2 regions of the Aerococcus sp. BD502 genome follow, and region 2 is predicted to be linked to the other one. Evidence: predicted binding sites of a transcription regulator. Region 2 holds the regulator's gene; the other holds the start of a gene.
The links. The regulator CtsR, encoded in region 2, represses protease genes until heat stress. The targets are predictions, from matches to a motif close to TTGGTCAAAAAAGGTCAAANA.

Region 1 (4,421 bases), 520 kb from region 2:
GGGGTGATCAGTAGTACCAAGGCTGAAATTGACCCTTTGGTGACACAATTTTTACCGGATGAAATTGTCCAAATCTACGCTCCCTTTCCAGTAGGTCGCTTGGATAAGGATACGGAAGGCTTATTACTATTGACGAATGATGGTGAGTTTACCCATCGAGCATTGTCTCCTAAATACGGGATTAAAAAAGTATATGAGGCTGTGATAGCTGGTCAGATGATTGAAAAAGATGCTGAAAAATTCCAGGCTGGAATTATTTTGGAAGATGGTGAGGCATGCTTGCCTGCTGAATTAAAGCTTTTAGAGCATCACTCCAAGGAAAGGGATCGGGTGCAAATTACTATTCAAGAAGGGAAATTCCATCAAATTAAGCGTATGTGTCAAGCTATCGGTAAGCCGGTATTAAACTTACGCCGAATTTCAATGGGTGCTCTGAATTTACCTGAGGACTTACACGTTGGTGAAGTGCGAGAATTGACTCAGAGTCTTGTTTATGAAAAAGTCCTAGGAGAGTAATGAGGGGAGAAGACAATGACAGAGATCTATACCGTATATTGGGAAAATAAGCGTGATGATGTTAGAAAGAAACATGGCAGTTTTCCTAGTGAAGAGCAAGCTGTATTAGGTATTAAAACGTGGTGGGAAATTGAAAAAGATCATTACCGCGATGTTCATTATGAGAGAACCAATACTGGGGCCCTTGAAATCACCTATATCGAAAGTCAGCCTTATTATGTGTACCGCATTGAAAAAGAAACAATCGCCGGGGAGCTCCCCAGTACAAAATATCGCTTACGATCGGCAAACGAAATAAAAGCTAAGCGCCAGCAATTGGGCTTAGCTGAAAATGAATTTTTATTCGATGAGCTTTCAGAGCCTTACAGGGATCGGATTCTAACGGCTATCCCTGATGCTACTCGAGTTAAAAATTATTGTTATGATTCTAGTGGCCGCATTATTAAGAAAGTTTCTGAATAGGGGCTTTTAGCCTAGGGTTTAATGCTTCGTAAATTGCTTACTCCCTAGGCTAATCTCTTGCCCATATAAAGTTTCTAATTTACCAGCTTTATTTTTAACTTGAAGATGCCCAAGATCATTGATTCCTAGTATTGTTCCTTCTCGCTCTTGACCTTGTATCTGATAAGTGATGTGCTGATGAAGGCCCATGAGATGATTTCGATAAGGCGACAGAAACAATCTTTTGGAAAAATGTTCTTGAAAATAGAAGAAATGGGTTAAAAATTCTAAGAAAAACTGATTAATATTAAAATGCTCAGGCGCTTCGGCGCCAAATAGCGTACCGGCCACAGCTTTTACATCTGAAGTGGCTTGGTCAAAGTCACCATATAAATTAAGGCCTAGACCAATAATGAGATGGGTGATGTCATTGGTCTCAACATCTGTTTGCATTTCCGTCAAAATGCCTGCTATTTTTTTCCTGTCATAAAATATATCATTTACCCATTTGATCAGCAATTGCTGGGGAACATAATCTTCTAAAGTTAAAACTAAACTCGCGGCTGTTAAAATGGTGTAGAGGGGAATTTCTTCCATACCAATGTTCTTTGGTTTGATCGCAAGTGATAAATAGTATCCCCCGGCTAAATTTGAATAAAATTTTTTGCCACGGCGGCCTCGACCTTGGGTTTGTTTTTTGGCGACCAGGAGACTGCCTTCTGCATATTGCTCCGGCACAAAAAGCCCTTTGACCAATTCATTCGTTGAGGTCACTTCTTCTTTAAAGTAAATGTTTAGCGGGATACCGCGTTGGTTCATTAATAGTCTGAGTAGGCCAGGATGGAAATTTTTAGGATAGGCCAACAGACAATAGCCCTTTTTTGTTTTGGAGGTAATTTCAAAGCCTTCTTTACGATATTTTTGGATGGCTTTCCAAATTGCATTTCGTGATAAGCCCAGACTATCGGCCAGCTTTTGTCCCGATGTATAACTGTCTTTGTTTTCTAATAAATATTTTAAAACTGGATTTTGTTCGTTTAACATTGTTAGCCTTGTGGTTTAATATTTTGCAAGTAAGGATTTTCTAATTTTTCCGAAGATAAATCAGTATTGGCACCGTGGCCTGGATAAATTAATGTTTTTTCGGGTAGTGGAAGAATTTTTTCTTGTAGGGTATGGACTAAGGCTTCGGGATCCCCCAAGATCAGATCCGTTCGCCCCACGGCCTGCTTAAACAAGACATCACCACTAAAAATACAATTTTCCTTGGAGAAATAATAGCTAACATGGCCAGGTGAATGACCGGGAGTTTCTAAAACATCAATAGGGGTGGGTAAAAGGTTTAAAGTTTCTTCCTTTTCAATATAATAGTCAGCTGGTTGGCGGACAATATTTAAAGGCCCAGATAAATTTAAGTTGGGGTCACCTAAAAGCTCTTTATCGCGAATTCCAAGATAGATGGGGGCGTTTGTAAAGTTAGCGACTTGGTCGAGTACCAGAATATGATCGTAGTGGCCGTGGGTCAGAAGAATGGCTTTGATATTGAGGTGATGATCTTCGATATAGGCTTTAAGCTCATCAAATTTTCCGCTGGGATCGATAACGATGCCTTCCTGCCCGATGCTAACAATATAGCAATTGGTTGAGAGTGGGCCCGCAACAATTTTTTTTATCTCCATTGAACAAACTCCTTTGTGACTGATTAATATCGCATTAAATCATTTTCATCATAACACGAAAACTTGAATTAGGAAAAATTATCTCCTTATAGGATCATATATGTTGACCTTTATTGACCAATAAGTTATAGTAAGGTAGTAGAAATAAAGGAGGAAAATAATATGAATTTAGTTCCTACAGTGATCGAACAATCTGCTCATGGCGAACGCGCCTATGATATCTATTCACGCTTATTAAAAGACCGTATTATTATGATGAGTGGTGAATTTAATGATGCAATGGCAAACTCGGTGATCGCCCAACTACTATTCCTAGATGCCCAAGATCCTGACAAAGATATTTATATCTATATTAACTCACCCGGTGGTTCTGTGACCGCTGGCTTAGCCATCTATGACACGATGAACTTTGTTTCAGCAGATGTGGTGACGATTGTAACGGGAATGGCTGCTTCAATGGGTTCAATTATTGCTATGGCTGGTGAAAAAGGTAAAAGATATGCCTTGCCTAATTCTGAAGTTCTCATTCACCAACCTCTTGGTGGGACCCAAGGACAAGCGACTGAGATTGAAATTGCTGCCCGCCACATCCTTCAAACCAAGGAACGTCTCAACCAAATTATTGCTAACTCGACAGGTCAAAGTTTGGAGCAAATTCACAAAGACACGGACCGTGACCATTGGATGACTGCTGAGGAAGCGAAAGATTATGGAATTATTGATGAGATTATGTCATCAAGTAAAAAATTAAACCAATAGCATGTGATCAAGCCAAGCACTACGCAAAATGTGCTTGGCTTTTATTTTTGCCATAAAAAACCGTCCAGTTCAGCTTTTTAAGCTGCTCGGACGGCTAATTCTGGAATGGAGATGAGGGGAGTCGAACCCCTGTCCAGACATTCCAATTATAAAGCTTTTACAATCATAGTTGATGATTTATTTAGTTCCCCTAGGGCTCCTCAACACACCCATAGGTTCACGTACCTGGTTAAGTTCTTCCCCTCACCTCAGGTGGTGGCTTGGGGTATAGCCTACTGCAATAGGACCAGACACTAACACATAGGCGATGCTAGGCTGATCTTAGCATGCTGCTAGGCAGCAAATGCTAAAGTTTGACTTTCTTGTTTGTCAATTAAGTTTAAGTAGCGTTTTTGCGAAGTCGCAACCTTCGGAATGTAGCTCTACATTGGGGCGTGCCTGTCGAATTCCGGAACATCCCCAGTACAATGTCTATTGTATCATTTTTAATACGATAAAACAAATGCTAGCCCATTTTAGGGTTAAAGGACACCAGCAATTTTATAGGAGCCTTTAAAAATGAATTAATTAGTAGCTAAAAATAATAATTTTAACATATTTTATGTGTTAATGCTAGGGTAAATTTGAGTAATTCTTAGGTCTATGGTAAAATATAGACAGACAAATTTTATTATTGGATGGGATGAGAAAATATTATGACAAAACAAATTAATCCAAAAGTCCAAGAACGAATTGAGGGGGAGTTGCGGCGGGGAACGAGTAAATCTCGGATAGCCACCATCATTGATATGACCTATGATGAGGCTTCGGAAGTTATTGATCAGGTCAAGGCCTCGATTCGTCCAGATGTTGGTGATGTAATCAAATTTTACTTTCGTGAGCATCCAATGACAGGTATTATTGTTAAGTTGTTAACCAATTCAGCTGTCGTTAAGATTTATTGGGAAAAATCAGCAATTGAAATGCTTGATATTTGTGAAGAACGCACCATCGTTAACTTCAAAGACATAGAAGAATTTATTTAAA
Region 2 (4,421 bases):
ACGCGGTTCAAAAATTCTGGCCGGAAGGCCTTCTTCAATTCCTCCCGAATGCGCTTGTTCATGGTGTCGTAGTCCTCATAGATATTTCCTTGGTTAAAGCCGACAGTCTTCTCATCCCGCAAAGCTGTGGCCCCCAAGTTAGAGGTCATGATAATGATGGTATTGCGGAAATTGACTTGCCGACCTTTGCTGTCCGTAATATAGCCATCATCTAAAATTTGCAGGAGCAAGTCGAAGATATCGGGGTGGGCTTTTTCCACTTCATCGAAGAGGATCACCGAATAAGGATGCTGGCGAACTTTCTCCGTCAGCTGGCCGCCTTCTTCAAAGCCTACATAGCCGGGCGCCGAACCAATCATCCGGCTGGTACTATATTTCTCCATAAATTCCGACATGTCCACACGGATTAACTGCCGCTCGGAGCCAAAGAGTTCCTCTGCCAGGCTCTTGGCGAGTTCCGTTTTCCCGACACCCGTAGGACCGAGGAACATAAAGGAGCCAATCGGCCGGTTAGGGTCTTTGATGCCACTATGAGCCCGCCGCACTGCTCGTGCCACGGCCCGCACGGCCTCGTCTTGGCCCTTAACCCGTTCATGCAGGTGCTCTTCTAGTTTCATGAGGCGTTGGTGTTCGGCTTCGGTTAGCTTCGTCACCGGCACCCCTGTCCATTGGGCGATAATTTGGGCCACATCTTCTACCCCCAAGACTAATTGCTCATGAACTTCCGCCTCATAGCGTTTCTTCATAGCCGCTAGATCTTGGTGGTGTTTTTCTTTTTCATCATAGTAGTGCTTACTGGCCGGGAAATCCTTGGCCTGCATGGCCTCATTCAATTCTTCACTGAATTGCTTAATTTTATTTTTAATGGCCTGGTGCTTCTTAGCAAAGCTGTGCTTATAGCCAGCTTCCAGGCGTTTCGTGGCACTGGCCTCATCCATGATATCAATGGCCTTATCTGGTAAGAAGCGGTCTGAAATGTAGCGCGCGCTCATGGACACACAGGCTTCAATCGCTTCATCCGTAATGCTTAGGCGGTGGAATTTTTCATAAGGCGCCCGAATACCTTTCAAAATTTCAACGGTCTCTGCTTGGGTCGGCTCTTCCACCATAATTTTTGCAAAGCGACGCTCCAGGGCAGCATCCTTTTCAATGTATTTTTGGTACTCGTTAAGGGTAGTAGCCCCAATGACTTGCACCTCCCCGCGCGCCAGCGCCGGTTTTAGAATGTTCGATGCATCAATGGTGCCTTCTGCACCCCCTGCCCCAATAAGGGTATGCAATTCATCAATAAAAAGAATCACTTCCCCGTCTTGGCTCACCTCATCGAGCAGGTGTTTCATGCGGTCTTCAAATTCACCACGATATTTGGTCCCAGCAATCAGGGCTCCCATATCAAGCATCAAGAGCTTTTTATGGGCTAAATGATCGACGATCTGCCCCTGGGCAATTGCTAAGGCTAAACCTTCCACGATAGCAGTTTTCCCCACTCCAGGTTCGCCCACTAATACCGGATTGTTTTTCGTCCGCCGACTTAAAATTTGCAGCAGGCGCCGCTCTTCCACCTCCCGACCGATAATCGGGTCTAAATGCCCTTCTTCAGCTTGTCGGGTGAGGTCTTTGCTCACTTTATCCAAGGTGGGCGTCTCGCTTTGACCGCCAATAGTAGCTTGCTTTGGCCTGCGACCGCTAGGCTGGCGACGGCGTTGTTTCCCCTCACCTTCCGAGAGGCCCATAATTTGGTAGAGATCTTCGTGCAATTTATTGATATCCACCGTCAAATTACGCAAAATACGCACGGCCAATATTTCTTCCGCAATTAAAGCCAACAGCAAATGCTCCGTGCCAACGAGCGGCACATTGAAACGCCGGGCTAATTTTTGACTTTGGTAGAGAACCTTTTTTGCACGCGGAGAATAGATAGGTTCTGCTTCATCGAAGGAAGCACTATCCACACCATAGCCCACCACAAATTCAACTTCTTCTACCACGAGTTCGTATTCTGGCAGTTGCTTCTTCAAAGCATCATAGGCAATGCCCTCCCGCTCCCGGTAAAGGCCCAAGAGCAAATGCTCCGTGCCCACAGCTTTGTGCTTAAAATGCTTCGCTTCTTCGAAGGCATACTGCAAAGCATTTTTGGCTTTTTGGGTAAATTTTTCCATTATCGAACTGCCTCCTTAGTGTTCGTATTGTAATTTTTCCAATATTCGTTTCAATAGTATCGCCCTCAACGCTTCACTGTTTTCAATTTGGTAGAAGGCATCACGATCCAAAGCCGCAACCAAAATCCGCGCTTCCCCTTGCGTAATAATCCGATTGTCGTAGAGATTTTTAATAATCGCTAAGGCATCGCGTTCCTTCAAATTATCACCAATCAAGGAAGCCAAATGGGCAATATGCTCAGCCTCATCCACAATTTCCAGTTTCATAATGCGGATATAACCGCCACCCCCACGCTTGCTTTCCACGTGGTAGCCTTTTTGGGGGGTGAACCGGGTATTAATCACATAATTGATTTGCGAGGGCACACATTGGAAACGATCGGCAACTTCACTGCGTCTAATTTCAATATTCTCGCTTTCTTGGAGTACTTTTTTCAAGTATTCTTCTATAATATCAGACATATTTTTATTTTTCACTTTTGTCACCCCTTGTCTGACATACTTTGACTATTAATACTATTTTACCGAATAAAGGCCCAGTCGTCAACGTTTCAAGTAGGATGCAAAAGAAAAAACAGACCGCAGTCTGCTTTCACACAAAATAAAAAAGCCACCCTAGCTCTCTAGAATAGCTCGCTATCGGGAAAACAGGATTCGAACCTACGACCCCTTGGTCCCAAACCAAGTGCTCTACCAAGCTGAGCTATTTCCCGATCATGCACCCAGCAGGACTCGAACCTGCAACCGCCTGATTCGTAGTCAGGTACTCTATCCAGTTGAGCCATGGGTGCAATATTTAATTAGCTTGGTCTCTCGACCAAGACTCACAAAAAAGCGGAAGACGGGGTTCGAACCCGCGACCCCCACCTTGGCAAGGTGATGTTCTACCACTGAACTACTTCCGCAAATGACCCGTGCAGGAATCGAACCTGCGACCCATTGGTTAAAAGCCAATTGCTCTACCGACTGAGCTAACGAGTCAACATATAATGGAGAATGAGGGGTTCGAACCCCCGACATCCTGCTTGTAAGGCAGACGCTCTCCCAGCTGAGCTAATTCTCCTTCAAAACTGACGACTATTTAATATTAGCATGGGCAAGTCACTTTGTCAACACTCGATGGCCGATTTCTTGCAAAATTGTCATTCACAAATGATATTGTCTACTTAATTAACAAATGAAAATGTCCATAAACTGGTAAAATAATAATTATTAGTTTATGGAGGATCAAGATATGAAGGAGTATTTAACCGTGAATGAACAGTATCGCTACGACGTGATTAAAGATCTAGTGAATGACCGTATTTCAAAAGCTCGAGCTTGTGCCAAATTAAACCTCAGCGCGAGACAAGTTCAGCGGCTGGTGTGTCGTTATCAGACCCAAGGTCGCCGAGGTTTCCGCCATGGCAATGCAGGTCGACAACCGACGACAACCATTGCCGCATCAGTGAAAGAACGTATCATCGAACTCTATCAAACTAAATATGAGGGGTTTAATCTGACGCATTTTCGTGAAAAGTTACTCGCCTTTGAAGGGATTGGGGTCTCTTACACAACCTTACGGACACTATTTCGCGACCATCTCATCATGACACCCAGAACCAGCCGAAAAGTGAAGCGTCAAGTTCAAAAAGAACGCGAAAAACAAAAAAAGACGCCCTTATCAACGTCTTCCCGTGCAGAAGATACCTGCAATTCTTTTCCTCTTATTCCAGCCGAACGTGCTCATCCCACCCGTGAACGAAAAAAATATTTTGGCGAGCTTTTCCAAATGGATGCTTCCGAACACCGCTGGTTTGGTGATCAGAAATATCACCTTCATGCGGCTATTGATGATGCCACAGGTCAAGTTGTGGGGGCTTATTTCGATCGACAAGAAACCTTACGAGGCTACTATCAAGTCACGGAACAATTTATTCAACAATATGGCATTCCCGTCCGCATTTTAACCGATAATCGAACGATCTTCGCTTATAAAAAAAGCCAAGACCCCAATCTTGACGGTGGAGTCCTGACTCAATATGGTTATGCTTGTCAAACGCTGGGCATTGCGCTGGATACGACCAGTATTCCTCAAGCCAAAGGCCGTATTGAACGTCTGTTTAATACCTTCCAAGATCGATTAATTAACGAAATGCGCCTGGAAAATATTACGTGCGTTGAACAAGCCAATGCTTTCCTAATGGCATACCTTCCAACGTATAATCATCAGTTCGCATTGTCCATTAAGGATAGCATAAACGCGTGCGTAGATCTAGATTC

Region 1: a site for CtsR is predicted at 2,737-2,757, ahead of clpP (ATP-dependent Clp endopeptidase proteolytic subunit ClpP). Genes of this name have one in related genera too.

What each region holds. Positions count from the first base shown of each region.
Region 1 is NZ_CP147972.1:1,787,272-1,791,692, forward strand. Features, by position in the region: gene WF803_RS08525 (pseudouridine synthase) at 1-516, shown strand, start outside; gene WF803_RS08530 (hypothetical protein) at 532-978, shown strand; gene WF803_RS08535 (biotin--[acetyl-CoA-carboxylase] ligase) at 997-2,001, opposite strand; gene WF803_RS08540 (MBL fold metallo-hydrolase) at 2,004-2,636, opposite strand; gene clpP (ATP-dependent Clp endopeptidase proteolytic subunit ClpP) at 2,781-3,395, shown strand; RNA gene ssrA (transfer-messenger RNA) at 3,499-3,856, opposite strand; gene WF803_RS08555 (DUF2187 family protein) at 4,091-4,420, shown strand.
Region 2 is NZ_CP147972.1:468,064-472,484, forward strand. Features, by position in the region: gene WF803_RS02305 (ATP-dependent Clp protease ATP-binding subunit) at 1-2,159, opposite strand, end outside; gene WF803_RS02310 (CtsR family transcriptional regulator) at 2,175-2,636, opposite strand; tRNA gene WF803_RS02315 (tRNA-Pro) at 2,799-2,872, opposite strand; tRNA gene WF803_RS02320 (tRNA-Arg) at 2,877-2,950, opposite strand; tRNA gene WF803_RS02325 (tRNA-Gly) at 2,993-3,064, opposite strand; tRNA gene WF803_RS02330 (tRNA-Lys) at 3,068-3,140, opposite strand; tRNA gene WF803_RS02335 (tRNA-Val) at 3,150-3,222, opposite strand; gene WF803_RS02340 (ISNCY family transposase) at 3,394-4,421, shown strand, end outside.